One region of the Jeotgalicoccus huakuii genome, then DNA from elsewhere that is predicted to be linked to it. Evidence: riboswitches for the same ligand, from Rfam matches in the RefSeq annotation. Region 1 holds a riboswitch; each other region holds the start of a gene.
What was found. A riboswitch is a leader RNA that binds a small molecule or an ion and turns the genes downstream of it on or off. The one in region 1 is predicted to bind thiamine pyrophosphate.
Positions count from the first base shown of each region.

Region 2: it holds a riboswitch for thiamine pyrophosphate, as region 1 does, so the genes downstream of both, tenA (thiaminase II) here and V6E76_RS07070 (thiamine phosphate synthase) in region 1, are expected to answer to the same signal.
Region 3: it holds a riboswitch for thiamine pyrophosphate, as region 1 does, so the genes downstream of both, thiD (bifunctional hydroxymethylpyrimidine kinase/phosphomethylpyrimidine kinase) here and V6E76_RS07070 (thiamine phosphate synthase) in region 1, are expected to answer to the same signal.
Region 4: it holds a riboswitch for thiamine pyrophosphate, as region 1 does, so the genes downstream of both, V6E76_RS05110 (ECF transporter S component) here and V6E76_RS07070 (thiamine phosphate synthase) in region 1, are expected to answer to the same signal.

Region 1 is NZ_JAVIYN010000011.1:40,397-48,131, reverse strand. Features, by position in the region: partial or broken gene V6E76_RS07110 (AAA family ATPase) at 96-908, opposite strand; gene V6E76_RS07105 (hypothetical protein) at 1,064-1,195, opposite strand; gene V6E76_RS07100 (zinc-dependent alcohol dehydrogenase) at 1,225-2,406, opposite strand; gene V6E76_RS07095 (type 1 glutamine amidotransferase domain-containing protein) at 2,589-3,104, opposite strand; gene V6E76_RS07090 (hypothetical protein) at 3,175-3,309, opposite strand; gene V6E76_RS07085 (ThiF family adenylyltransferase) at 4,112-5,116, opposite strand; gene V6E76_RS07080 (thiazole synthase) at 5,116-5,883, opposite strand; gene thiS (sulfur carrier protein ThiS) at 5,885-6,085, opposite strand; gene V6E76_RS07070 (thiamine phosphate synthase) at 6,181-6,669, opposite strand; TPP riboswitch at 6,842-6,951, opposite strand; TPP riboswitch at 7,186-7,288, shown strand; gene V6E76_RS07065 (3-oxoacyl-ACP reductase) at 7,394-7,735, shown strand, end outside.
Region 2 is NZ_JAVIYN010000003.1:106,290-114,024, reverse strand. Features, by position in the region: gene V6E76_RS02545 (AbgT family transporter) at 1-8, shown strand, start outside; gene V6E76_RS02540 (M20 family metallopeptidase) at 21-1,148, shown strand; gene V6E76_RS02535 (AcpB/EbpR/MafR family transcriptional regulator) at 1,220-2,707, opposite strand; gene V6E76_RS02530 (benzoate/H(+) symporter BenE family transporter) at 2,938-4,116, shown strand; tRNA gene V6E76_RS02525 (tRNA-Thr) at 4,213-4,283, shown strand; gene V6E76_RS02520 (hypothetical protein) at 4,391-4,912, shown strand; TPP riboswitch at 5,110-5,207, shown strand; gene tenA (thiaminase II) at 5,289-5,966, shown strand; gene V6E76_RS02510 (hypothetical protein) at 6,117-6,317, shown strand; gene V6E76_RS02505 (metallophosphoesterase) at 6,443-7,261, shown strand; gene V6E76_RS02500 (nuclease-related domain-containing protein) at 7,376-7,735, shown strand, end outside.
Region 3 is NZ_JAVIYN010000003.1:17,855-25,589, forward strand. Features, by position in the region: gene cls (cardiolipin synthase) at 1-314, shown strand, start outside; gene yidC (membrane protein insertase YidC) at 371-1,234, opposite strand; gene thiE (thiamine phosphate synthase) at 1,333-1,947, opposite strand; gene thiM (hydroxyethylthiazole kinase) at 1,940-2,710, opposite strand; gene thiD (bifunctional hydroxymethylpyrimidine kinase/phosphomethylpyrimidine kinase) at 2,713-3,507, opposite strand; TPP riboswitch at 3,574-3,672, opposite strand; gene V6E76_RS02050 (ABC transporter permease) at 3,710-5,278, opposite strand; gene V6E76_RS02055 (ABC transporter ATP-binding protein) at 5,275-6,150, opposite strand; gene V6E76_RS02060 (transglycosylase family protein) at 6,232-7,038, opposite strand; gene V6E76_RS02065 (single-stranded DNA-binding protein) at 7,323-7,735, opposite strand, start outside.
Region 4 is NZ_JAVIYN010000007.1:42,333-50,067, reverse strand. Features, by position in the region: gene V6E76_RS05145 (phosphate--AMP phosphotransferase) at 1-271, shown strand, start outside; gene V6E76_RS05140 (SDR family NAD(P)-dependent oxidoreductase) at 306-1,034, shown strand; gene glnA (type I glutamate--ammonia ligase) at 1,081-2,415, opposite strand; gene V6E76_RS05130 (pyridoxamine 5'-phosphate oxidase family protein) at 2,489-2,917, opposite strand; gene V6E76_RS05125 (4a-hydroxytetrahydrobiopterin dehydratase) at 3,045-3,308, shown strand; gene V6E76_RS05120 (pyruvate kinase) at 3,369-4,865, shown strand; gene V6E76_RS05115 (6-pyruvoyl trahydropterin synthase family protein) at 4,878-5,291, shown strand; TPP riboswitch at 5,344-5,434, shown strand; gene V6E76_RS05110 (ECF transporter S component) at 5,495-6,076, shown strand; gene V6E76_RS05105 (ABC transporter ATP-binding protein) at 6,036-7,487, shown strand; gene V6E76_RS05100 (energy-coupling factor transporter transmembrane component T family protein) at 7,477-7,735, shown strand, end outside.

The DNA.
Region 1 (7,735 bases):
TAAGATAATTTCGTATTTAAAATTATCTTATTGCTGTTCTAGATTTATGTTCCAGACTCTTTTTTAATATAAATTCCTTTATTAAGTGGACCAGTTTACTTACCTTTAACTATTACTTCATCATTTTCAAGTACGATATCTACATGTTTTACGTCTGTATGATCTAAGTAGTAATCTGTGATTTTGTCGCGTACTTCTTGTTCAACAACACGACGTAACGGACGTGCACCCATTTGTTCGTCGTAGCCTTTATCAATTAACCAATCTTTGACACCTTGTGTAACATCCATTGTGATTCCTTTTTTATCTAATGTTTTTTGAACATCTTCTAATAATAAGTTCACGATGTCTTGTAATGCATCTTTACCTAAGTGCTCGAATTTAACGATACTATTGAAACGGTTAAGGAATTCAGGGCGGAAGAATTTTTTCATTTCATCCATAATATCATCAAACTCTTCATTTCCTTCACCAAAGCCAGCATTAGAAGTACAAATAATAATTGTGTTTTTAAAGTTAATGACATTACCTTGACCATCTGTTAAATTACCATCATCCATAACTTGTAATAATAAAGTTAAGATTTGTGGATTCGCTTTTTCAATTTCATCAAATAAGATAACTGAGTATGGGTTACGTCTAACTTTCTCTGTTAATGTGTTTGAATTATCATCATAACCTACATAACCAGCAGTTGTTCCAATCATTTTAGATACAGCAGTTTGATCACTATATTCACTCATATCTAAGCGAATTAATGCATCTTTATTACCGAATAAATCAATTGCTAACTGCTTTGCAAGTTCTGTTTTACCTACACCAGCTTCACCTACTAAAATAGGATTGTTTTTAGTACGTCTACTTAAGACTTCAGCAGTTTCTTGGATTTCTTTATCACGACCAATTATTGGGTCTAATAAATCATCGCGTGCTTCTTGTGTTAAATTACGGCCAATTTGATCTAAATAATTACCTTCATCATTTTGTCTTTGAGAATTAGATTGTTGAAATGCACGCGCGTTTTGCTCGGCAGAATTTCCACCTTACTGTTGTCGTAATTGTGCTAATTGTCCGGAGGAACTTCTTTCCCATTGATATAATATTTTTTAGTACCACTATTGACAGATTCTTGCATATATTGGAATATTCTTCTGAAAATTGAATCAAAATCATCATTGAAATATCCGTTAGTCATACATATCACCTCTAATAATACCCAATAATTTAATAGTCGTGAACAAAAGTTTTTATAGTCTGTTCTGGTTTAAATACAACTTTAATGTTGTTATCCTTCTTCTGATCAAATACTTTGTAAGCTTCGTCTGCTTTTTCAAGTGGGAAAGTATGTGTAATAATTTCTGTAGGATCAAATACTTCATCTTTAATCATCTCGTAAAGTTTAGGCATTAGATGAATAACAGGAGCCTGTCCACTTGTTACTGTAATATCACGGTTAAATATTAAATCTATAGGGAAATTATCAGCAGGTGATCCATATATACCGGTAAGCTGTATTGTCCCAAACTTTCTTACTGATTCAGTAGCAGTAAGTATTGGACTTATTGTTCCACGTTGTTGAGAATGCTCAGATAGCTCCTGTTCTGGACTCGATTGCTGTCCATCCATCCCTACACAATCAATAACAACATCTGCGCCACCTCGTGTTTTTTCTTTAAGAAGTTTACCTATTTCCTGTTCTTCATCAAAGTTATACACTTCAGCACCATTGTACTTTTTTGCGTGATTAAGACGATGCTGTACATTGTCAATCGCAATTACTCTCTCTGCACCTTTTAGTTTCGCAAACTTCTGCGCCATTAAACCGATAGGGCCACAACCTAATACAATAACTGTATCACCAGGTTTAACGCCTGAGTGTTCTACACTCCAGTAAGCAGTAGGTACAACGTCTGATAAGAATAAAACTTGCTCATCTTTTAGATTGTTATCAGGAACCTTAAATGAAGAAAAGTCAGCATGAGGTACTCTTAAGTATTCTGCCTGTCCTCCCCAGTGATTACCATGAAGATTACCAAAACCGAATAGTCCACCATTATCTAATTTCCAGTTCGCTGGTGTTTCATTAGAATTGTCACACTGAGATTCCATGTCGTTATTGCAGTAGAAACATTCTCCACACCCAATATTAAAAGGTATTACCACACGATCTCCTTTCTTTAGTTTTTTTACATCTTTTCCTATCTCTTCAACAATACCCATCGGTTCATGTCCAATTACAAAACCAGGTTCCATGAATAAATCACCTTGATGATATAAATGTAAGTCTGAACCACAAATCCCAGAGGCTGTTATCTTTATAATTGCATCAGTTGTTTCAATAATCTTAGCATCTTCAACATTTTCCATCTTCATGTTCTTATGTCCTTGATAAGTGACTGCTTTCATAAAATAACACTCCATTCTAAATATTATTTACAAGCATACTAAAATATTCCTCTTAACTTGACTTATAAACATAAATCTTTATAAAATCAATCATCTTACTACGAATATCTTCATTTGCGTTAATGATGACTATTTTATATAAAACTAAAGAGAAGACTGATAGTCTCCTCTTTAAAAAATGCTTATTTTAATAAATTTACAGATTCACGGTTAAAGTCTTCTAAATCATCAGGTGTACGTGAAGTGACGATGTTATCAGAAACTACAACTGATTCATCTACTACTGTTGCACCAGCGTTTTCCAAATCTTTACGAACTGATAAGAAACTTGTTAATTTTTTACCTTTTAATAAGTCTGTATCGATTAATAGCTGTGGTCCATGACAAATCGCAAATACAGGCATTTCATTTTGAACGAAATGTTTTGTAAATTCCCCAAAACGACCTTCTTCATCTCCACGTAACATATCTGGTGAGAATCCCCCTGGGATAAGTAATGCGTCAAAATCTTCAGGTTTTACATCGCTAATCGCTCTATCTACTGTTACTTCAGTATCTTCAGACTTACCTTTTACTGTACCTGTTTCTTTTCCTATTACAGTAATGTCATGTCCTTCGTTTTTTAAAGCCTCAACTGGACTTGTGTATTCAACGTCTTCAAAATAATTATCTAGTACAACAGCAATTTTTTTTGCCATAAATAAATTCCTCCTAAAGATTTTAATAGTAATATATACCCACTCCATAATCTTTAAAACATATGGTATGTCAACAGTATTTTAGACAGTTTTTATAGAATTCTTTCTTATACTCCTTTGGCGTCATATAACCGAACACACCATGTGGACTAATAATGACATTTTCCATTTTAAGTTGTTGGTTTTCTTTTCTGAGTTGTCTCATTTCACTTTCTTCAACTGTTAAGTTATCTAATTAAGTGATGCATATAAATTTTAGTGATATTTGGAAAGAATCATTTAACAATTCATTCATTTTATTCTTTCACATTGAGAGCGACTGTATCCACTAAGTTAATAATCAGAATAAACCAACTTCCAACTATTTTGCACTTTTGCTCTAAATAGTAAGTAAGTGCAAAAATTCTTGCCCATACAAACACAAACAACGACATGCTATCTTCTCATGATTCTGCTAAAGAAGTAATGAGCGACGACACCCAAAGACCAATTGCGTATGAACTGGATAAAGTAATCAAAGAAAATTTGAGTGTTGATTGACATAAGAGAGAGTATTCACAAGTAAGGATGAGACTTACTTTAAGAAGACTACATAAAAAATACGGAATATCCACTTGATCTTCAAAACTAGCATTAGATAATGTAGTCGACTAAGCAGAATTGATGGCTAGTGAATTATAATTTCTAAAAAGAGACCTAATATCAATCAGATATTAAGTCTATATTCATTATGCATAAATTATAATTAACACGCATCAACGGTGATAAGCTTCAAAACGTATCACTTTGAACTACGGGTTATTTGTGGTAACTCTCGGCGTATCGTTTTTTGATGAGGTTTTCTCTTAACGTTCCACCGAAATTTGTAATAAATAGTTCCTTCTGATGACCGTATCTTCACCTAATTCAACACCCTATAGAAATAACTGATGCCTTTTTAATTCTTAGTCTAGTATTTCTAAAACACCATAAAAACTCATCTATTTGAGATAGTTCACACTATATTTTTATACAGGATATTCACTCAGTTTCTCAATCATTTCTTGATATAAAGCATTGGCTTCTTCTTTTCGAGAGATGCCATGAACATTCATTCTGCCATCTTTAAATAAGGTCAGCTTATATTTTTTATAAGTCAATAACTTAACAAACGCACTTGCCCTGATAATTTTACCGGGCAGCTCCTGATTGAAAACCGATTCGTCGAACCTGAGTGTATATACACTTCCGCAATTAGATTGTACAGTGGCCAGCATATTTTTATTCAACTGTTCATATATCCGATTCTTACAGACCACACAGTCTTCATTCTTTAATTCATCTATATTTATCGTTTGAAAGCCGATTTTAAAAGTATCTAAAGTAATGAGCTGCTTGGAAAAACCTTTTCCTGATAAATAACGAATGACTTCAGAAACTTCCATACTGGCAATGAGGGAAATTACAGGAGGAAGCACACCGTTGATTGCACAGCTTTCCCCTGTCGATGGCAGAGTCTCCATCAAACACTTTAAACAAGGTCCTTTAAAATCAATCCCGTACACACTTCCCTTACTGCCTACAGCAGCACCATATACCCAGGGGATATCAAGCTTATGACAGGCTTCATTAATCAGAAATCGAATTTCAAAATGATCCATACTGTCAATTACAATATCCGGCTGATACTTTCTTAAGATTGCGGAGATGTTACTGGAATTTATTTCTGCATTGATCGGTACAATCTCAACATTACGGTTTATCTGACACAATTTTTCTTTGGCAGCATTAACTTTCAGCGTCATATCTTCTGCATCTTTTTCAGTATATAAAGCCTGACGATGCAGGTTGGTCATTTCAACAATATCCATATCAATGATGATGAGTTTACCTGCACCCATACGCACAAGCATTTCAGAAACGTGTGTTCCAAGTGCACCGGCGCCCATCACCATCAGTGTGGCTGACATCAGATTTTTTTGACTATTCTCTCCAAATTCATTAAACTTCATTTGTCTGTCGTATCTCTCCATTAAAGAAACTCCAGTCCTTCAGCAGGACTTGAGGCCTGTGCAGAATACCTAACCGGAATACGTCCTGCATCATAACCCAGTACCCCTGCATCAATTGAAAGCTTCATCGCTTCTGCCATTTTAACCGGATCTTTGGCATTCGATACAGCGGTGTTTAATAATACGGCATCTGCACCCAGCTCCATAGCATAGCACGCATCTTTGGGTGAACCGATTCCTGCATCCACAATAACAGGGATGCTGGATTGTTCTACAATATATCTTAAATTCAATGGATTATTAATACCGCGTCCCGTACCTATAGGAGAAGCGAGCGGCATGATTGCATGAACACCAAGTCTTTCGAGTCTTTTTGCAAGCACGACATCGTTTGAAATATATGGACAGACTGTATAACCTTTGTCCAGCAGTATTTGACACGCTTCGTATGTCGCAATTGGGTCAGGCAGTAATGTCTTATCATCACCAATAATCTCAACTTTAATCATGTCACAGACACCCGCATGTCTTGCGATTTCTGCGATGCGTACAGTTTCTTCCACTGTTTTCGCCCCTGCTGTATTCGGAAATGTCGTGTATTTTCTTAAATCAATATTTGCCAGCGGGTTGGGCAGGTCTTTATCAAATAAGTTCATACGTCTGACAGCGAAAGTCAGCACTTCTGTACCTGACGCTTCAATTGCAGCGGCCTGTATTTTCTCATCTGAGAACTTTCCAGTACCTAAAAATAGCCTTGAGTTAAATTTTAAATCTCCAATTTCTAACATATTATCCGCCTCCTACAAATTCTAATAATTCAAGTCGATCATTATTTTTCACTGCTTGTTGTTTAAATACACTTTTTTTTATCAATTCCCCATTGTGTTCCACTACAATACGATTATCATCTACATCCAGGTGGTCCAGCAGGGTAGCTATGGTAATATCCGTTTCAAAACAATGGAGTTCTCCGTTAACGGTGCACTGCATATTGTTTCATCCTTTCAAGTGATAGATTTTTAAGTACTGCGACAGCTGGGAAGTGTATTAACCACTTTATAATGTCTAAGCTATGGAGCATTTGCTTACATCAAATTTAATATTTGACCTTTTTCTTTTAACCTGGTGATTTGATTGGGTGAAGCATCCATAAATGCAGAAATTGCCGAGATACCACTGAATCCTGCCGGTAATTGATTGATAGTTGTTAAATTGATACCGCCAAGTGCTATCACAGGAATATCATAAGACAGTGCATCACGTACTTCTTGATGTGTACGCGGTGGCAAAAATTTCTTTGAACTCGATTCAAATATATGGCCGTATAATACAAAGTCGAGATGATTGTCCTGTGCTTTCTTGACAGATTCAGGTGAATGAGCAGACATGCTGACTGAAATATCCGGATGTTCTTTTTTATACGTTAATGCAGTTGGATCGTTTTCTCTAAAGTGGATGGCAGTTAAACGAAAAGATTCCAGCAATTTAGTCGAAGTATGAATGATGATTTTTTCTTTAGGGAAACCTGATTGAATAAGCTGACAAAGGAAAGATGATAACTCGTTGTCGGACATGGGTGTACGAAGTAAAAGATAATCGATACAGGATGAAATCGTATTGAAATGAACAATGTCCTTGGAAATTAATATCTTAAAATGTGTAATTGCAATAAGCATTATGTCACCCCTTAATATAAAAAAGCGCTGTTTTTCTATATAGAAAAACAGCGCAAGTATGCATCAACACATATTACTTTCGCCACTTTCCTACGCCAGTATGAACTGTATCAGGTTCCCGGAATCCCAAAGTCTACACTTTAATCTCAGCCTTTTTCAAAGACACTTCCAGTGGTCTTAACTATTTAATTTTCCAATCAATAACTTCAAGTTACTCTAAAAAGTTAAATATTGCAAATAAAATTATATTTTAATTATACTGATAACTATCTTTTAACATTTACTCAATCATATAAGAACTAGATAGCAGTACAGTTACAGAATTGAATTTGAATTGTGTTTGTTCCAATTCACATAATTTGTGATTTACTTGACGTATCTTCGTAAAGTAATACAATGATGTTAAATAGAATAGATTCGCACTAGGGGCGTTTTTATAAACTGAGATGAGGGTAACCTCAGACCCTTTGAACCTGATCCAGTTAAAACTGGCGTAGGAAAGTGTTACATCGATACAGTTGTATATCTATGTCTTTGCGGGCATATAATTTACTCTCGGTACGTAACTTTCCTATGAAGGCTGCGTATTTTTTTATTCTAAAAAATTATAGGAGTGATTTATTTGACAAGGACAGTTTTAGTAACGGGAAGTGGAAGAGGACTTGGTAGCTATATCGTAAAAGCACTAAGTGAAAAAGGTTTTAATGTCATAATTAACTACAACAACAGTAAAGAAGAATCAGAGAAGTTAAAAAACGAAATTGGAGCACAAGCCATTGCGATTCAAGCGGACATTACAGACCGTGAAGCAGTTGAGCAGTTAGTTAAAAAAGGAACTGAACATTTCGGACAGATTGATGTTGTTGTAAACAATGCACTCGTTAACTTTAAATTTGATCCAACCGCTCAAAAATCATTCAAAGATTTGACTTATAAAGATTACGAGCAACAGTTAGACGGGACA
Region 2 (7,735 bases), on a different contig from region 1:
CATTCTAAAGGGGTAATTAAATGGATAAAGTCTTAAAATACATGGAAGACAATCAAGAGCATATTATTAGTGACATTAGGTATATTGTGGAAAGAGACTCACCATCTAATGATGCGGATTTGGTTGATTTATGTGCAGATAGAATTCAAAAATTGTTCAATAGATATTTTGGATACACTGCTGCAGTCATTGAAAACGATGATTATGGAAATCATCTTAGATTTGAATATGGTGAAGGAGATAGTACAGTACTGATATTATCTCACTTTGACACAGTGTGGGATGAAGGGGATTTACAGGTAAAAATTGAAGGAGATAAATTGTATGGACCAGGGATACTTGATATGAAAGGTGGCTTAGTTCAAGCAATTTGGGCAATTAAAGCAATCAAAGACTTGGGCTTAGACACTGATAATAAGATTGTATTCTTGTGTACAAGTGACGAAGAGATTGGTAGTCCTTCTTCTAAGAAAATTATTGAAGCAGCGGCAGTGGATAGTGATTATGTACTTGTTACAGAACCTCCTGTTGCTGATACCGGAGCCTTGAAAACAGGACGTAAAGGTTCGTCTAGATATTATGTAGAGGTTAGAGGTAGAAAGGCGCATTCTGGTAATAATCATCAAGATGGAATCAATGCAATTAAAGAAGCGGCTAGACATATTGTTGATTTAGAAAACCTAACAGATTATAAAATTGGTACGACAATTAATGTAGGTTCAATTAAAGGTGGTGGGAAGTTAAATGTAGTACCTGACTTTGCAAAATTTGGAGTGAATGTCAGGGTGAAAAATGAAGAAGAGCAATTAAGAATAGATCGATATATTAAAAACATACAACCGTATGAAGAAGGTATAAAACTTAAAGTGACTGGTGGTATTAATAGACCACCAATGAATAAAAATGAGAAAACAGAAGAGTTATTTGAAATTGCCCAAGATGTTGCTGAAGATCTAGATTTAGGTGAATTAAAACAAGCCTATGTCGGTGGTGGGAGTGATGGTAACTTCACGGCCAATCTGGGGATACCCACACTCGATGGACTAGGTGCAGTCGGTGAAGGTATTCATGCGAAGAATGAGCATATTATCGCAAGTGAAGTCCCGAATAGAGCAGCATTACTTAGTAAGTTGCTAGTTACTTTATAGATTTACAATGTGAAGGATTCATGAAAAATAACCAGCTGCGTGTTAAATCTGCAGCTGGTTATTTGTTTTCCCTACAAATACTTCGTCGATTCATGCTGAACTTCATAAATCGCCTTTGTGATCACTTGCATATCTTTTGCTGTAGGTAAGTCACTCACTGCAATGACATGCTTATCTACAGGTTGTTGAATTGAAAAGTTCGTCACGATAATGTCTGCTTCATCTGACTCTAAGATATCCTTCAACAAATACTGATCAACAATATCGACGTCAATTTGTCTGTCAAAATCAAACTTAAGTTTTTGTTGGATAATTTTTGCATGGTACTGATCATTGGCACTGACAAGTTTCACTACCGGTTGTTTCATATGAGTATAGATATTCAGTAACAAGTCATTCCAATGTGTAATTAATATATACATCAAATGGTGTAGAACTGTGTCAGAAAGATTAAGGCTCATAATTTTATTGTATTGCTTCAGCGAATTCTCAATATCTTCATACATATTAGGAGCGATTGATTGAAATGTGCTGACAAACATTGATTTCTGAGTAGATAAAATCTGTCTGGCTTTGAGTGAACGCACCCCTTTTTGGGCTGCATTATGCATATCTAACACTAGGGTTTCAAAGTTGTCTATTGGCATTTTGTATTTATCTGCCAATTTATTGATAACACTCGTTAATTGAAGTACAGATTTACCAACATAATCGTAGGTGTTGGCAGCTTGTATTAAATCTTGATAGCTTTGGTAATGGTGTTTAGTTAAGAAATAACTCGCTATGTCTTCTGACATGTCGATATCAAATGGATAACCAAACATTTTTGTATGAAGTTCATCCACTCTCTCTTTATTATCTATTTTTCGGTAAAAGTCACCAAAAAAAGAATGTTTGTTTTCTGCATAATTCTCATTTTTATATCTGATATAAGAAATCGCAATAGCGATTTTGATCTCTCTCATAGAAGAGAAGTTCAGTTTCTCTGAAAATGATGGTTCAAACATTTCTAAAAATTGGTTTAAACTCTCTTCATCAATATCTTTAAAAGGCCATTTTTCAACCGGATATCGTTCTGAAAAGTACTGAATATAGAAGCTTCTAATGTTGCTTTCATCACTATGAAGGCGACATGGGCTGGAGGTGAACGATATATCAGCATGTTTTTGTAAGGACTCATTTATTGTGTTGATATGTCGATAAATCGTCGGTATAGAGATGTGAAGGTCTTGAGCTAAAGCTTCTACAGTTAAATTATCATCATATAACGTGCGTTCAATAATTTGGAAATGAATACTTTCTTTCATGACATATTGTGTAATGATATCTATTGTGATGCCTGGGTTAAAAATCAGCATAAATTCTTTGCCACGATTTTCTATTGTAAAGCAGTCTTTTAACTCCGAATCTATTAGCTCATCAATCTCTTCTTGAGCTGTTCTTATAGAGCAATCTAGCTCCCAAGCAATTGTCTGTATATGAACGTACTCATCAGAACTTTCCAATAGATGAAGTAATTCAAATTTTCTTTTCATAGAATGCGATAATAAATCAATCATAATTTAACCTCCAATAAATCTCGTAAACTCATTTTTATATTTTAACAAATTGAGTAATTATATTTTTGTCTATTTTATGAGAAAAATGGAAATTTAATAATTTTTATTATACATACGTAAGTTAATACAGTTATATAATATAAATTAGATTATATTCAAATTTTTAATGTATCTAGACAAAACATGTAGTAGTGTTAGCATTATGGTATTAACAGACAGGAGTCTTTCTTATGAAATATACAATACATAAATCGGCTTTTCTAAATGATATAAACCGAGACAATATATCGGGTGGTTTGATGACAGGGATGTTAGGTATTATCGGTCCGCCTGTCATGGTTATTGAGGCAGCAAATGCCGGGATGTTTAGTCATGAGCAAACGATTACTTGGTTCTATGGCGTACATTTTTTTGGTGCCTTACTCGGTATGATTATGTCTATATATTACCGCATGCCAATAGTCGGGGCACATTCTTTAACCGGTGTTGCATTTTTAGTTACAGTGACACCGTATTTTACTTTTGAAGAACTTGTCGGGAGCTATATTATTACGGCACTTATAATAATGGCGTTTGGTCTGTCTGGGATATTTAAAAAGGTAATGAGTTGGATTCCGAGGGAGATTATTGCTGCGATGTTGGCGGGGATTATCTCGTCATATGTATTCGGTCTTATTCCTGCTACAGTCGATATGCCAATCATTGGAATAACTGCAATTGTCGCGTTTTTTATTTTCCGTAAATGGGATTTAAGAATTCCACCAATGCTGGCTGGTGTATTTACAGCTGTTATTATGTATTTTGTTTTAAACAACTTTGATTTTTCGGCAATAGGTACGACACCTGTAGCGCCGACCTTTACGACACCAGAGTTCTCTATTTCAGCAATCATATCAATCACATTACCGTTAACCTTGTTAATATTATCAAATGATGCAACACCTGCAATCGGGGCTCTGGAGAGCAATGGCTATAAGGTACCCATTAATAACATATTAACAGTAAGTGGAATTGCTTCACTCGGGGCAACAATTTTTGGAGGTCAATCTGCAAATGTCGGGGGCATGATGACAACGATTGCATCGGACCATGCGTCTGGTGAAAAGTCGACTCGCTATGTCGCTTCAGTCATTTCTAGCATCATTATGATTATATTTGCGATATTTGCCTGGGCACTCGTACCATTAATGTTTGATTTACCGGCGTCATTAATGGCGATTTTAACCGGCTTTGTCTTAATCGGTGTATTTGCTTCAACCTTAAGACGTAGTTTCTCAAATCCGAAATATACGATGAGCGTTATTTTTACATTTATTATCGCAGCGTCTGGAGTGACTTATTTTTATATTAGTGCACCCATATGGGCGATGTTAATTGGCACATTGGTTGCGAAATTCATTGAGGACTAAAATTTGATTCAAATCATTCAATATAGTGTATGTTGTTAATCAAAAAGACTGGAAATATTGATTTGTTTATACTATAGTAAAATGTATTGAATATTTGCCGACATAGTTTAATGGTAGAACACAGCCATGGTAAGGCTGCAATACGAGTTCGATTCTCGTTGTCGGCTGTCTTATACCAACTCAAAATTGAGTTGGTCTTTTTTATGGTTACTTATTTGCATTACTTCTAGCTTATGGGTAGTCTAATAACTAAGCATGGACAATGGAGGTTAATATGACAACGCTCACTTTACAAGAAGCCATATTTAATGTAAGCAATTTAAGAAATCAAATTACTAAAGAATACGAGAAGTTCAGTACAGAATTTCGGGTGCCGATCGCGGTGAATAATGAGAAGATTGATAACGATGATAAGGTCGTTAAAGTAAATGAGACCTTAGAGAAAATTAAGGATTTAAAGACAGACTTAATCACTTTGAAAACAGCAATCCATTTGAAAAATACAACAGGCGAATTATCAGTGGATGGCCATGTAATGACAGCATCAGCGACTTTGGAATCATTGAAGATTGAACGTGATATCATCAATAATATTTCATCAAATATAAACTTTGGTTACGGCAGAGAACGTGTAAAGACGATTTCTGGTGTCGGTATTGTTGAAGAAGGTATTGTTAATGAGGACGCAGTTAGAGATTACCTAGAATCACTAGAGAAAAGTGTGCATAAGAAATCCATGCTAATTGATAAATTTAACAGTAGCGAAACGATTGAAGTCACTTTGAAGACGATATAAGTTTTATTGGTAAAAAGAGACCGATTCCTAATCGAAAAATTGATGGATTACTTTTTACGACTTACTTATCTTTTACGATTTAAGAATACGGACACGAATGATGGAAATCATAGTGATTATTATCTCTTTTGATGGAGGATTTTCCTCAAAAACTTCTGGATGCAAAGTTTTGCCTTTAAGACCATCCTTAAATCAAATAATAAGACTAGGGGTGCACTGATGTGCTGAGAGATGAAATTCGACCCTTTGAACCTGTAGGTTAGGACCTGCGTTAGGGAAGTCTGTGTCGATAAACTTTGGCAACATGGTATTTATAGGCCCGGACCTCTCATAAGGTTCGGGTTTTTATCTTGTTTAGTCAAAAGGAGGAATCGATATGTTTACAGATCGATTATGGACACGTGTAGAAGGAATTTGGAAGTCGTATTTAAATCATCCTTTTGTGATGGGCTTGGGGGATGGATCTCTTGAAATTGATAAGTTTCAGCATTGGTTAAAACAGGATTATGTGTATTTAGTCGAATATGCACGGTTAATGGCGATTGGTGCAGAGAAGGCACCGGATTTAGATACAATGAATTTATTTGCTGAGTTGTTACATGGTACGTTGTTCGGCGAGATGGAGCTTCATAGAAGTTTTTCAAAACGATTTGGAATTTCAGAGGATGCGCTATTAGAAACTGAGGCGGCTAGTGAAAATACAGCATATACCTCATACATGTTGAATCACGCACAGCGTGGTGATGCAGCTGTTGTAGCTGCATGCTTATTGACTTGTGCATGGTCTTATAACTTTATAGGAAATCACTTAAAGAATAATTATAACCATGAGAATAATCCATATAAAGAATGGGTGGATATGTATTCAGACACAGAGTTTACTGCATTAAATAATACTGCAATGAAGCTGATGAATCGTCTAGCAGAGGGTAAACCTGAGCGCGAACTGCTTGTTTTAGAAGAAATTGTGGTGAAGACAAGTAAGTACGAGTATATGTTTTGGGAGATGTGTGAAAATAAATCTAATTGGGATGTTTTACAAGGCGAGAAATGACTAGGAAATTAATTATTCATAATAATAAGTTTTCTAAAATGTTAAGGGTCTGTAAAACATGTGTATTCCATAATTTCTTTGGGGTAAGGTAGGACTAACATCACGATTCAGTCTGAAAACCTATACTACTTTAAGGAGAGGGAATTAATTATGAAGAAACTCTTAACTGTTACATCATTAGTAGGCGTATTGGCACTTGCTGCATGCGGAGGCGGTTCTGAAGAAGAAGGTACAGAGGAAGGTACAGAAACAGAAGAATCTGGTACAGAAGGAACTGAAACAGAGACTGAAGGCACAGAATCAGAAGATACAGAGTCAGAAGATACTGAATCAGATGACGAAGGTGAATAGAATATTTGAATATCGGCCGCCGGTAAAAACCGGTGGCTTTTTTTCTTGATGCGAATTATTAAAATTTTGTAAGGGTATCATATATAATATATATAATTCGACATATTATAGGAGCGAAAAGAAGTATGAAAATTGGTGTGATTTCTGATTTGCATATTGATCGATACAATGATGAAAACCTACAACAGAAGGATTTTACCTTAACCTTGTCAAATGAGGTGAATCGTCAATCACTCGATGTGTTGTTGATAGCGGGCGATATTTCGAACGATCATATGCGGTCTTATCGTTTCATGCAGGCACTGGAGCAAATGACCGGCATTGTGATTTACTTTGTACCAGGCAACCATGACTTTTGGAATCAATCCGGAGATGATAAGACGACAAATGAGATTCATCAATTCTTCAAAAGCACGAAGTATTATAAAGAAGGCGAGCCTGTAGATTTAGGTAATGGTTGGGCAATCGTTATGAATGCTGCTTGGTATGACTATACTTATGCAAGTGACCGCTTTTCTAAATCACGTCTAGAAGAACGCAGTTATTACGGTGGAACATGGCAAGATTTAGTACGTGTAGACTGGGGAAAAAGCGATCCGGAAGTTTCTTTAAAACTTGCAGAAAAAGCTGCACATGATTTGGAAATGGTAAAGGATAAAAAAATTATTTTAATGACCCATGTCGCAACTCATAAAGCATTTAGAGTTCCCATGCCAAACCGCTTATTTGATTACTACAATGCCTTTATTGGTACGTCAGACTTTGACACATTTTATGAGGACTATGATATTGAATACAGCGTTATGGGGCATATCCACTTTCGACACCAAGTTATTGAAGGTGGCGTTAAATATATTTGTGCATGCCTTGGATACCGTAGAGAATGGCGGACAAAAGATATTGTTCATGAGATACGCGATGCCTTAGAAATTATAGAAATTTAAAAAGACCTTAGGGTCTTTTTTTGTTTTAAGTTTATTTATTAACTTGTCCGAAAAAAATATAAGTGACGTGAAATTCCTATATATAGGGTGAAGGCATATATAGGAGGTTAATAGATGATTTTAACAACGAGGAAAATGAGTAGAGAACTATTATATTTATTAGCACTAGAACGTCGGTCCATTTTGACGTCAAATGATGCTAGGAAACTAAAAACTTTAAAACGAGGTTACGAAGGAGAAGTACTTTTCGATAGAATTTTTGATGACGTAGGGCATAGTTCAGTACTGGTATTTCGGGATATCTATTTGAAAATTGGGGATAGTGTCGCTCAGTATGACACTTTGATTTTGAGCGATGAGGAAATAGTATTGAATGAGATTAAAAACTTTTCGGGTCTTTATCGATTTGAAAATGAGGAGTGGACTGTGAATGGTAAGCGACTTCCAGATGATGCGATGGTGCAGGTGAAGCGG
Region 3 (7,735 bases), on a different contig from region 1:
CAAATGTTGGTGCTTTGATGCGTATGGGGGCAAATATCTACATGTATCAACCAGGATTCTTACATCAAAAAGTATTTATTATTGATGATGAAGTTGTATCTGTGGGTACGACTAATGTTGACAACAGAAGCTTTATCTTAAACTTTGAAGTCAATGCATTTATGTATGATAAGGAAGAAGCTAAAAAGCATCGTCTCATATTCGAAAATGATATTCAGTATTGTGAAATATTAACTGAAGAAAAGTATGATGATAGAGGTTTATGGATTAAGTTAAAAGAAGGCTTAGCCAATCTCATATCACCAATCCTATAACACTAAAAGCCGATGTATGAATTATAATTCATACATCGGCTTTCTTATTTTAACAATTATTTTTTACGTTTTTTCTTAGGTTTAACTCTTGAGTTTTTCAAGCGTTTTTCCTTTTCAGCTTTTTCTTTCTCATGTGCTTCAATAATTGGTGCCATTTCTTCATGTACTTTCTTACGATAGAAAGTATTACCTGCCCAAGTTTGGAAGATTAGGAATAGACCACCAACTGCCCAATATAATGGTAAGGCTGAAGGAGAAATTGCTGAAATCCAGATAATCATCAACGGTGAAATAAACATAAATAGTCTCATTTGTTGACGTTGTTCTTCTGGTACAAATCTCATTGAAATCCATGCTTGAACTGCATATACAATACCTGCAATTGCAACCATGAAGTAGTCTGTTTGCGTTAAGTCCATCCATAGGAACTCTGGGTGTGCTTCAATCCCACCTTCTGAAGGGAATCTAAGTGCAAAGTATAAGGCCATAACGATTGGCATTTGAATTAATATCGGTAGACAACCCATATTTAAGGGGTTGATATCATGTTTTTTGTACAATGCCATCATTTCTTGCTGTGCAGCCATCTTCTCCTCTTGAGTCGTAGCGACCTTAACTCGTTGTTGAATTTCTTCCATCTCAGGTTTGACGATCTTCATTTTTTCTCTCATCATCATCTGATTCTTGTATGTACGCATCATGAACGGGAAGATTGCTAGACGAACAATCAATGTAATAATAATGATTGCTAAACCATAATTGTAATCTAAGTTATCTCCTAGCCAATGTAATAATGTATCCATTGGGCTAACTAATGTGTTATAGAAGAAGCCGTCTCTATTCTCTTCTTGAGAATAATCACATCCTGCAAGGAATAAGACTAAAATCATAGAAGCAGGAAATAGCCATTTTTTAATCATTTCTTCACCTCAAATAATATCTCGCATAAAAAAGATTGTACCATATATTGAAGTGTATAAAAACCAATTTCAATGTAAATGGTTAATTTTTCACAAGGTTAGGAGAGAAATTGTGTCACTGTTTGGTCAATATTAGCTGACTGAGTAATTGCAGAGATCACAGAAATCCCATCTGCACCATTCAACAAACAAGACTTAAAATTATCTACAGTAATGCCACCGATAGCCACTATCGGCAAGGTTGTCTTTTTTGAAATTTCCTTTAACCCAGATAAACCGATGGCTTGACCAGCATCATCTTTAGAACTGGTCGGGTAAACAGGCCCACATCCCAAGTAATCAACACGACTCAAATCGCTCTGTTTTAGTTCTTCTAAATTACCGACAGATAAGCCGATGATTTTATTATTTAAGAATGCTGGTAAATCTTTAGGATTGATATCAGCTTGCCCGACATGCACACCGTCAGCGTCTACAATTCTCTGAAGCTCTACATCATCATTAATTATAAAAGTGACCTTATATTTTTGACACAGGTCTTTTACCTCCATCGCAAATTGAATTAAATCTTCGCCACTTTTAATATTTTCTCCCTTTTCTCTCAACTGAAAACACGTCACTCCTGCCTTAAAGGCAGTTTCTAAATCTTTTAAAGGGTTTTTAAAGCTCGAAGATGAAGCGATGAGATATAACCTTAATACCGATCTATTCATGCACAGTCACCTTAGATTTTTGGTAGTCCGCTTCAGAGAATTTATACATTTCATCAATCAATTGAACTTGAAACATGCCTGGTCCTGACGTACTTAAAGCAGCTTGTTCTGCAGCAATGTTATATAAGCTCACTGCTTTAACAATAGCATCTTGGGTTCGGTCGACTGCTAAAAATGATGCACAAATTGCACCTAAAACACAGCCTGATCCTGTAATTTTCTCTTGGAATTCATGACCATTGTTCATAGAAATAATCGTTTCACCATTGGTATATGCATCGGTCTCACCGGTTACCAAAATTGGCACCTTTAATTTATCATAGGCAACTTTAACGATTTCTTCTGCTTTACCTTCTGCAATAGAGTCCACGCCTTTAGACTCAACATCTAAACCTGCTAAGGCCATAATTTCTCCTGTATTTCCCTTAATTAAATCGACCTTATGGTTTTCTAATATATGGTTGATGACGTTTCTTCTAAAAGTGGAAGCACCATATCCAACAGGATCTATAATCAGAGGTACTTGACTCTGATTCGCTTCTCTTGCCGCTGTTTCATAGAGTTCGATTTTATCTTCACTACAAGTTCCTATGTTGATGAGTACAGCGCCACTATGCTTAATTATGTCAGCCATCTCCTTCTTCTCGCCACTCATAATTGGTGATGCACCGAGTGCAAGTAGGCTATTTGCAGTGAATGGTTTTACTACATCATTGGTAATACATAGAACGAGTGGATTAATGCGTCTTAAGAGTTCAATCATTGTTATTCTCCTTTATATGAAAAATGATTTACCGGCCCACTACCTTGCCCGATACCAGGTGCATGTTTAATAGCATCTGTTATATACGCCTTCGCTGTTTTAAACGCATCTTCCTTAGTATTACCCTTAGCGAGCTCTGCAGTAAGTACCGCTGAAAATGTACATCCTGTACCATGTGTTTGATCTGTGTCGATTCTTTCACTAGATAGTGTCGTAATACGCTCCCCATCATACATATAGTCTGTCGCATCGCCGTCTAAGTGACCACCTTTAATAATGACACTTTTGGCCCCCATTTCATCAACGATGAATTTTAAAGCATGTTCTATATCTGATGTGTTTTCTATCTTCTGTCCTGTAATTGCCTCTGCCTCATGTAGATTTGGTGTCACAATATCAGCGAGCGGAATGAGTGTATTGATGAGCGTATCCATCGATGCTGCGGTCATCAAACGGTCCCCACTTGTTGCAATCATCACAGGATCCATGACATAAGGAATATCATATTCTCTTATGTATTTTGCAATTAAGGTCATCATATCCGCTTCAGCAATCATGCCCGTTTTCATTGCTTTTGGCACTTGATCATCAAAAACACTCTTAAGTTCCTTTTCGATAAAATCTATCGGTACGTTATAGACATCCTGAACGCCTAATGTATTTTGTGCAACAAGTGAGGTGATAACAGCCATGCCGTATACATCTCTTGATGAGAATGCCTTGATATCAGCAGGGACACCTGCCCCACCTGTTGGATCAGTTCCAGCTATTGTTAACGCAGTTGGTAAAGTCATTATTAGATTCCTCCTAAAAAATAAGCCCACTTCCTGAAAAGAAGTGGGCTTATCAAAACGAATGCTGTATTCATTTTATTCGCACTTCCCTCCGCCAGCATAACCTGGATCAGGTAAAAAGGGACAAGTTTTCACTATCTCAGCCAATTGGCGCCCCTAGTGGTAAATGTTATTTAAATGTATTGTATCACATTGTACTTTAGTGTCAAAGAAGATTCCGTTTCCTTATACATATTAAACCGATAAGCATCATCACAATACCTAGACTTGTAACAATTACAACTGCTAACTCATCTAAACCTTCTATAGGAACATCGCTCAAGTAATAAAATGGACTCAGTTTTAAGAAGTTTTCATTTAAGTCAATCAAACTTCCTAAATAATTAACCAAGAATATATATGCCAGATATATCCAGACAAATATATGAAGTCTAGCATATATACCAATGAGTAATGAAGAGACTCCTATAATAAATACCATTGCAGCACTGTAATTAATAAGTCCTTTAATGTAATCGACTTCTGTGAGCTCTAGTCCTGTCACATTAATACTAGCTAAATACATTCCAACTAAGGTCAGTAAATAACTCAAAATACCCACTAAGTTCGCGTAAAACCAGTGTATTAAATATGCCGTTGTAAGTGAAATTCTATTATTTAACGTCGCCGCGTTCATCATCTCTAAACGTCCTGATTTTTCTTCTATTAAAAATCTACCATTCACCATTAAGGCAGGTACCGTCGCAATTAGTGCAGAGATTATAAATAGTAAATTTATAAAAAACATGGTGCCATCTTGACCTTCAAATGCGGCTTTAAGCATATCATTTTGACCGATGACTTGATCAAGATCTCCAAAAATAGAACCGTAAGATAAACCAACTATAAAGAGACCCACTATCCATGACATCATCAAGACCTTACTATTGATGAAGGCTAATCTAAAGTAGCTTGAGATTTTTCTTTCCTTCGGTTTTTTATCGATATTAAAATAACCGCTTCCTAAATCACGCTTGTAAAACAATACGTAACTTAAGGCCACTAATAGAATGACGATTGAGAATGGCATGAGCCATAGTCCAGATGATTCTATACCATAGGCTTCTATACGAGACAACCAGTGATAAGGAGAGATTACAGAAAATCTTGTATCCACCACATCCGTCATTGCTCTGTACAGGTATAAAGCAAGGAGAACGGTGAGTGTCAGACCAAATGTTAGATCTGCACTTTGGAATAATTGTCCGAAAGAAAGCGTCAGTACAAAGAATGAGAGTCCAAATAAGCTCAGACCTAGTGCGTAATATAAGTTTCCAGGTAAGCTTAATCCTTCAACATTGATAAGTTGTAATCCGACAACTAGGATAAAACAGACAAGTATATTGATTATGATACCTAACATGATTTGTGAACTGATGATCGTCGATTTCTTCGTACCTGTCGTTAGAATATATTCCGTTAAACCTTCTTCCTCTGCTTTTCTCCCAATTCCGTTTGCGATTAAAATATTAAACAGACCATGGAAGATTGCCATAATTAACAACATTTGGTGCGCAAACATTACCGGTGATGTGTAATCCCCCTCTGGAATCGGTCCAATTAAGGCCACCATTGCAGGGTTATCAACGGTCATTTTCATACCTAAGCGTTCTTCTTCAGTCCCATATAGTGTGTTAAATACACTGGGTATCGACAGTGAGATACCACATAAAATCAGAAGCCATAAGAAGACCTGAAAACGCACATTACGTCCGATCAATCTAAAATATGTCATTTTGCATCCTCGTAATATCTCATGAAGATATCCTCAAGTTTTGGTGGTGTTGTTTTTAATGATTTGAGATTATAGATCTTCAAATATCTTAAAAACTGAGGAATATCATTATTATCGATGAACATATGGTAACCATCACTGTCAGATGAAAAATCATGAATAAATTTTTGATGTTTTAACGCATCAATATTATCATCAGTTTCGATGATATATTCTACTCGAGTAATGTGCCTAAGATCATTCATAGTACCAGCTTCTATGATTTTACCGTCTCTGATTATAGCAATACGATCCGCAAGCTTTTCAACCTCTGAAAGAATATGGCTCGATAATAAGACGGTCTTGTTATTATTTTTTAAGTTGATGATTTCTTCATGAAACACTCGCTCCATTAATGGGTCAAGACCAGTAGTTGGTTCATCAAAGATAAATACATCTGCATCACTGAGAAAAGCACTAATTAATGCAACTTTTTGTTTATTTCCCTTGGAATACGTCTTACATTTTTTATGTATATCTAATCTAAAACGTTCAATTAATGCCGCTTTTCTGTCATCGTTATGATAGCCTTTAGCAGCCATCATGAAGTCGATGACCTCACCACCTGTTAAGTTTCCCCACAGATTGACATCCCCAGGAACGTATGCAATCTTTTCAATATAGTTTTTATTTTCCTTAATATTTTTATCATTGAAAAGAATATCACCTTTCGTTGGTTCCAAAGCACCAATAATCATACGAATTGTCGTCGATTTCCCCGCTCCATTCGGTCCGATAAAACCAAAAACTTCTCCAGGATATAGAGTGAACGATACGTCTTTGACTGCTTTAACCTTGCCAAAATGTTTAGATAAATTCACCAGTTCAAGCATACTGAACCCTCCTTAATCTATTGGCTTAATTTTACCACAAAAAAACATCGACACTATAGGAGTGCCGATGTTGATTTTATCTTATAGTCTTGAACCACATACAGGCCAAGGTGATGATCCTCTTTGATCATATAGCATTTGTGCTCTTTGTGTTTGTTCAGCAGCAGATGCTTGTGAAGCAACACCTGAACCACCTACTGACTGCCAAGTTTGAGCATCAAACTGGTATAGGCCGTGATATAGACCATTAGCACTTACGACACTCGCGTTTCCGCCAGATTCACAAGCTGCTAAAGCACCCCAGTTTAAGCCGCTATTTGTATTTGTACTTTGTGCTTGTTGTTGTGGCTGCTGTTGTTGTTGTACTTGTTGTTGAACTTCTTCTTCTTGAACCTCTTCAGCTGGCGCATTAGTTGTTGTTTCTTCAACTTCTTCCACCTCAGTTGCTGGTTCAGCAACTGGAGTTGCTGCATCTGGTGCTGCATCAGCGGAAACAACTAATTCTTTACCTACAAAAATAATATCTGATGATAGGTTGTTCCATTCTTTAAGTTCAGCTACAGAGACATCGAATTCTACAGCGATATCAAAAAGTGTGTCACCTGCTTCAATTACATATTTATCTTTTACTTCTTTATTGTCTTTGTCAGATGTTTCTTCTTTAGCTTCAGTTTTTATATCTCCATCAATTTCTAATACTTGACCAGGAACGATAATATCTGAAGTTAAGTTGTTATCTTTTTTAAGTGATTCAACTGTTACATTGTTCTCTTCTGCTAGTACCCATAATGAGTCACCTGATTCTACTGTGTGTGACGCCGCTTCTGCCGAATATGCAATAGTAGTTGAAACTGCTGCAACTGCTCCAAATGCTAAAACCTTTTTCATAAGAATATTTCCTCCATAATGTTTAATTCATTTTTACCAATACTGGCCGCTCTTTTTCATTAACGATATTTATTATAGGGAAAAAAGTCATTACATAGGTTACAGCAATTTAAAAATTTAATCGTTTCTTTACAATCATATTACAAAAAGTTCAGTTTAATACAATTAGATTTCATTAATCTGAATATTTTATATCATAAAAATAAGCATATCTATGAGCCGCAGCAGCTCATTAGATATGCTTTGTGAGTGAGATGAATTGGTGCATTATAAGTGGGGTATAATTAAGCGAGTACTTTCTCTTTGTCTTTACTTTCTTCTGTTTTAATTTCTGCTTCTTCAACTATGCTTTGAATCACTTCAATTTGCTTTTCTCTATCAGTATTTGCGGCTTGTTTTGACTCAGTTATAGTATGTACGTACTGTTCACCGAGTGCGTCTTGGATGTTGTAGTGATTGACTGCTTGTTCAATCAACCGAGATGGATTAGAAATATCTGTACGATTTTGAATCTTTTCAGGCACTTGTTTAACACTCTCTACCCAAATTTCCATGCGGTACTCTCTAGTACCATCATCACTTGTAGTTGTAGTGGTTGCTAACTGTCCACTGACACATAATATGTCACCTATATTTGTCATTTCTAATACTTTTGGTACACTCTTTCCAAAGGCTTTACAGTAAAGAAAATGTACTT
Region 4 (7,735 bases), on a different contig from region 1:
GTTCTTTCTATCTCTAGATAAAGAAGAACAGCTAGAACGATTTAGAGACCGTGAGAACACACCTGAAAAGGCTTGGAAAATTACTGAAGAGGACTGGCGAAATAGGGATAAATGGGACTTATATTTAGAAGCATCAGAAGATATGATTAATTACACATCGACTATAATTGCACCATGGTGCATTATTTCTGCAAATAACAAGCGCTATGCACGCATTACTGCCCTTGAAACAATTATAAAAATGTGTGAATCACGCCTAAAAGAAGTGTAGTATAAGAATTATCAAACATAAGGGAGTTTAAATCATGAGATATGTGTTTTTAACAGGAACAAATAGGGGACTTGGTCAGGCAGTTGCAAACTTACTAAAGGACGACAAAATCATTAGCATTACACGTAGTCCTATAGAAAATAATACAGTTATACACCAGAGTTTTCTCACTGACTTTAATGACATCGACACCTTAGAAAATTCAATATCAGATATTTTCTCAGCTATTGAACCTAGTAATGGCGATGAAGTGTATTTACTCAATGTAGCAGGTACTGTAGACCCTGTACAATCACTAGGCAATTTAAATGGTTCTGAAATGCTAGATAACTATAAAACAAATGTTGTTGCACCAACACTACTTATCAAGGGATTCATCAATCGTTTTAAAGATTTCAAAGGTACCAAACGTATTCTAACTGTAACAAGTGGGGCTGCGGTAAACGGCATTGAGGGTTGGGGTGCTTACTGTAGTTCAAAAGCAGCTATTAATATGGTTCATGAAGTTTTAAATAAGGAGAACATACATCAAGAAAATAACATCAAGAGTGCCATATTCTACCCAGGTGTGATTGATACTGGAATGCAAGAAACTATTCGTTCTTCAGACATCAATGAATTTCCAAACCTAGATCGTTTTAAAGAATATAAGTCAAATAATGCGCTAGCAAAAGCTGAAGATGTTGCAGCTGCACTCATCAAGGTTGTAACTTCTGACGATTTCGGAAATCAAGAGAGTTACAATGTAAAAGATTATTTATAAATCGATAAAACACCGTTATAACGATAGTCATTATAACGGTGTTATTTTAGTACTGAGTCAAGTATTCTGTCATTTCCCATGACGTTACTTGCGCACTATATCTTTGCCATTCGTATAATTTATTCTCTACAAAATGATCAAATATATGTTGACCAAGAGCTTCTTGAATGACTTCATCTGCCCTTAACGCCTTAATTGCTGTATATAAAGTTGTTGGTAAATCTTCTATGTCTTCTGATTTTCTTTCTTTGTGTGACATATTATATATATTTTCATCAACAGGCGTTGTTAAATCTTTCTCTTTTTGGATACCACTTAAACCGGCTTTTAGGATGACTGCCGTCGCTAGATAAGGGTTCGCAGACGGATCAAGCGATCTTACTTCTGCTCTCGTTCCCGCACCTCTAGTACCCGGTATTCTTAAGAGCGGTGTACGGTTTCTGCCACTCCAAGCAATGTATCTTGGTGCTTCAAAACCTGAAGTTAATCGTTTATAGGAATTTACTAAAGGATTACAAATTGCAGTATAACCCCTAGCATGATCTAATAGACCGGCCATGAAGTAACGCATCTCTTCACTTAAGCCAAATTCATCATTTTTATCAAAGAATATATTATTATCATCTTTAAACAGCGATACATTATAATGCATGCCACTACCCGGTTCATTATAAAGGGGTTTTGGCATAAAGGTTACATGTAGACCATACTGATGAGCAACGGTTTTTGCAATATATTTAAACGTTTGAATGTTATCACTTGCCGTTACAGCATCGCTATATTTGAAACTGATTTCGTGCTGACTAGGACCTACTTCATGGTGGAACATTTCGACCTCAAAACCAATTTCTTTTAATGTTCTAGCAATCTTTCTACGGCACGCTTCACTTGTATCTGAAATAGACACATCAAAATAACCACTGGTGTCGTTTACTGCATTCGTCGGCTCACCATTCTCATCAAGCTTAAACAGGTAAAATTCTGGCTCAGCACCTAGGTTAAACTGGTCATAACCCATATCCTTCATCTCACTTACAATACGTTTTAAGTTACTTCTCGGATCACCTTCAAAAGGTTGATTATTAAAATCATGTACATCACAAATGAGCCTTGCCACCTTGAACTCTTCTTCCAACCAAGGGAATACTGCCCACGTGTCAAAATCGGGTTTTAAAAACATGTCTGACTCTTCAACTCGAACAAAACCTTCTACTGAAGAACCATCAAACATTGTTTGACCTTCAAGAGCTTCTTCTAATTGTTCAACAGGAATTTCCACATTTTTCAGGGCGCCTAGTATGTCAGTGAACTGAAGTTTCACATAGTCTACCTGTTCTTTTTTTGCACTTTCTAAAATATCTGAAGCAGATATTTTACTCATTAACATAATCACTCCTAATTAGATTTTAAAAATCCTTCTCATAGTTTGTATGCCCTGTAAGAATAAATCTAAACTATATATCTTCGATATCAATTTCTACTTCATCAAAATTCTTATCTCTCATAATCTTTATATGATTAGGTTTCACTTTAAGGGCAACCAGATTAGGATTATTTACAGATCCAAAAAATTCTTCATCCGCTTCTTCCCAAATATTTTCTATTACTTCTTGGTCCTTTACTATTTCCACTGATCCTGTTATTTCTACAAACGCGTGTTTTTTCTCATCATTAAACCCTAACAATACATGGACGTTAGGATTATCAATCAGCTCCTCGTATTTTCTTGACTGATCATTTGTTTTAGCATAAAGGGTTAAACCATCGTTATAAAACCACATGTAACGAGAGTCTGGAATATTGTCCTTAGCAGTTGATAATACGCCTACTTTTGATTCTTCTAAAATTTCTTTAATACGTGTCGTTATCTTTTCTATATCCATTTATATCACCCACTTTATGTAGTTAGATATCTTTTACCACATGGTAAACATATTAAATCATTTTGGATTTTTATATTTAAATATGGGTAAATAATAAATAGATAAATTATAAACGGGAGGTATTAACATGAATATAAAAGAAGAAGCAGAGCAGTTGGAAGGTTGGACTCTTGAAGATGAGAAGTTAATTAAAAAATTTAAGTTCGAAACATTCCCTGAAGGCATAGACTTCGTCAATAAGCTTGCAGAGTATGCAGAAGATGTACAACACCACCCAGGTATCAGAATTAATTATTCGACGATTACAGTTGTTTGGACTACATTCTCAACACACGAACTCAAGGAACGTGATATAGAAGGTGCCAAAGCAACAGATGAAATATATATATAAAGATCGGCTGTCCGGTTAATGAATGGCCGGGCAGCTTTTTCACCTTTAAGGAGGTTGATCATGAACGAGGAAGCAAAAAGGATACTTGAAGATGTAAAATCGTTGAAAGTACAAGTGCTAGATGATGGCCAAAAATTGCTAGACCAGTGGTCCGAATCTAACACAAGAAGTAGCTATAGTGACAGTCTTCGAAATTTAGCATATTATATGGCGTTCAGGCAGTACGATCATCGAGAAATCCAAAATAATTTAATCCCTTGGGGCGTTTCTTCTCTTGGACGCATCGAGCCCCATGTTTTGTCAAACTTAGATTCAGTAATTAAAACCTTAGGTTATATAACAGGCCATGAACAAGATGATGTTTCTTATCCAGAATATCAAGATGGCGAAAATCGATATAGCATGCTTAAACATAATACTGACCTTTTGCTTGGCAAAGGCCCTGAAATCAGGCAATCACAAATCATGGTGACTATGCCAAGTGACGCAGCAACAGACTATCAACTTGTAAAAGACCTTATAGATTCAGGCATGAATACAGCCCGTATTAATTGTGCCCACGATGACAGTAGTGTTTGGAAGAAAATGATTCACAACATAAAACAGGCGGCTAAAGAAGGGAACACAGAATGTCGTATTCTGATGGATATTAGCGGTCCTAAAGTTCGCATTAAAAATCTACTTACTTCCAAGAGAAACCCTAAATTGAAAACCGGTGAATCATTCCTCTTATCTAATGAAGATGCGATGACTTTACCAGCTAACATTGAAATTGCAGTTAACACTTCAGTACCCGAAGTCCTTAAAAATATTGATGTTGGGCAACTGATTAAGATTGACGACGGTCAAGTTGAGGCTAAGGTAACAGAGGTTCTTGACTCAGGCCTAATTTTAAAAGTGACTAAAGTAACTAAAGAAAATGGCGTTAAAATTAAGACAGAGAAAGGCATTAATTTCCCAGATGTAGATATCGATTTAAACGTCTTAACAGAAAAAGATTTAGTAGACTTAGATTTTGCTAGCCAACATGCCGATTTGATCGCTTTTTCCTTCGTTAAATCAAAAGAGGATATGGCTTTTATCGAATCGGTATTACAGGATAAGCTCCCTGATGACAATAAAGACATGCCTATTATTGCTAAAATCGAAACTGTAGAAGCCATAAAAGAATTCCCTAATATCATAGCCGAAGCCGCTTCACACAGACCTTTTGGTGTCATGCTCGCTCGTGGAGACCTCGCTGTAGAAATCGGCTATGAACGCTTGAGTGAAATTCAAGAAGAACTATTATGGATATGTGAGGCTGCACACATTCCAATGATTTGGGCAACTCAAGTATTAGAATCTCTGATTAAGAACGGTATCCCAACACGTTCAGAAATATCTGATGTTGTCGCAGGTGCAAGAGCAGAGTGTATTATGCTAAACAAGGGAGATTACATTGTAGAAGGTGTTAAAACAGTGAATGATATACTGATTAAGAGCGAAGACCATAACTATAAAAAAACAGCAATGTTAAGAGCCCTAAACATATCTAAGGCACTCTTTAATGAGTAAAGGATGAAAACTATGTCAACACTGAGTCATATACAAGCACCAAGCAATTTTGCCTATAAGAAAGAACAGGTCACCATTCATCTCCATTACACATTCACTTGTGATAATCGAATCTTTTTTTCCAAAACACAGTATAAAGATTTACTCAACCACACCTATAGATTGACGGTTGATGTGAACTCACCAATTGATGAGTCCGGTTTAGCGACTGACTTTATGGCTATTGACGCCTTATACCACAATAAAATCCGGCCGCTTTTAGATGGGCAGATATTAAATGAGACGCTAGTAAATATGAATACTACTGCGGAAAATATCGCACTATGGATCAGAGATGAATTTAACAAAATTTTAAAGCCGCAAGATGATTTAATTAAAGTCACCCTATACGAAAGTACGAATCACGGCGTGACTGTTACAAATTAACTTCACAAAAATGTGTAAGTGTACTATGATTGAGATAATCAAATATTGAAATCACCACCACTAGGGGTGCCTGTAAAGGCTGAGAATCACCCTTATCACCTGATCTAGATCATACTAGCGTAGGGAAGTGGCATATTTTTATATGCACACCATTCCGTTAGTGGTGTGTTTTTTTATTTGTAAAAATCACGGAGGTTTATTCTATGAAAAACAGCAATGTTTTAACTTTGACAGACGTATTGATCACAGTTGTCATCGCCTTAGTTTTTGCAGTACTTTATTCTCTCTGGGATGGTGTATATACCGTCTTGCAGCCCCTTGGTTTACACATCAATGAATTGGTCTATGGTATGTGGTTCATTGCTGCAATTGTAGCTTATTTAATTATTAGAAAACCGGGTGTCGCTTTACTTGCAGAATTTGCAGCAGCTTCTGGAGAAACGATCGTTCTGTTACAGTTCGATATCGTCTTAATCATGTATGGACTACTCCAAGGACTGGCATGTGAGATCATTTTCTTACTCTATAGATATAACAGTACTAAGTTATATGTAGCTGTACTCGCAGGTGTAGCAGCAGCCTTATCAACAATTCCGCTTGATTGGTATTATGGCTACCTTGGTCATTTAGAAACTTGGAACCTAATGCTGATGCTTATCTTCAGAATTATCAGTGGCGCAATCGTCGCCGGATGGTTAGGTCATAAACTCTATGAAGGTGTAAAAGGGACCGGTGTCTTAAAATATGTTGGTAAAAAACAAAGCGATTCGTCTGATGGTTTTTAATATGACTGATATAAATATCGAAAACCTTAAACTCAAATTCCCTGAGACAGAGCAGCTATTATTTTCAAACATCAATATAAGTGTTAAGAAAGGGGAAAAGGTGTTACTTGTCGGTCCTTCTGGCTCCGGTAAAAGCACCTTACTAAATGTGATGGGCGGATTGATTCCTAAAGTCATTCATACACCTGTAAAAGCAGATTATTTAGATATACCAAATGCTTCAAGCTACGTATTCCAAGACCCTGATGCCCAGTTCACCATGCCAACCGTTGAAGAAGAACTTGCATTTATCCTAGAAAACCAGAGGATTGCTCCTAGTCTGATGAACAACATGATGACTAACGCTTTAAAAAGAATTGGACTAGACGTACCTTTAGACTTATCAATTAATCAACTATCTGGTGGGATGAAACAAAAGCTATCTGTTGCTGCAGCACTCATACAAGAACCGGACACTTTATTTTTAGATGAACCAACAAGCATGTTAGATGATGATTCTGCAAAAAATCTTTGGGAAACGATTTTATCTATTTGGTCCGACCTAACTGTTGTGATTGTAGAACACCGAGTTGAATATATTTGGGATAAGGTCGACCGTGTCATCCTAATGAATGATGATGGAGAAATTATTCTCGATAAAGATCCAAAATTTGTACTAAGTCACCACGTTGACTTACTTAATGAATACGGCGTCTGGCATCCAATGTCGTGGAACCAAGCACCACAATTTGTACAAAGTAATAAAGACGGAGCGCCTTTATTAGAAATTAGAGATATGAAAATAGACAGACGCGGCATTGATATACTTTACATTGATCATTTACACATAAGGTCTCGGCAATGGCTTACATTAGAAGGTCCAAATGGTGCGGGTAAATCAAGTTTTCTTAGTGCATTGATGAAGTTGATTCCCCATCAAGGACAAATTATCTATAAGAATAAGCTTGTAAAGAAAACAAAGGATATCATCGGAGATGTCTACCCAGTTTTTCAAAATCCAGAACTGCAATTTATAACTCATAGAGTTTATGACGAAATATATATCAATATGGAACACCGATATGATGAGAATCTAGCAAAACAGAAGACAGAAGATATTTTAAAAATGTTTTCGCTAGAACATTCTGCCCATCTAAATCCACTAGAATTATCCACAGGGCAAAAGAGACGCTTAAGTGTGGCAACAGCATTAGGTGGCATACCTGATTTGTTGTTATTAGATGAGCCGACTTTTGGACTGGATCAAAAAAACACGTTCTTTATGCTGGAACTTTTTGATGAATTGGTTAAAGCTGGTACAACAATAATTATGATTACCCATGACGTGAATATTCAAACGCGTTATCCATCCCGTCGTTTAGAAATTCTGGATGGCATGATCCTAGAAAAGGACACACACAATGTTCGATAGCATTAAGAATAACGATACTTTCGTTCATAACGTTAACCCAGTTACCAAAATTATCGCAGCTGCTGCACTTTTTGTGATTGTCGTCTTTACTCATAACCCGAATACCTTGCTTTATTTTGTATGTATAATGGCGATACTATTGTTTACCTTAAGTGGTATCCAATGGCGTTATTTATGTATTCTATTAGGCGTTATTTTAGTGTCCGGTTTATTATCCAGCACCTATATGATTCTATACGGACAGGGCG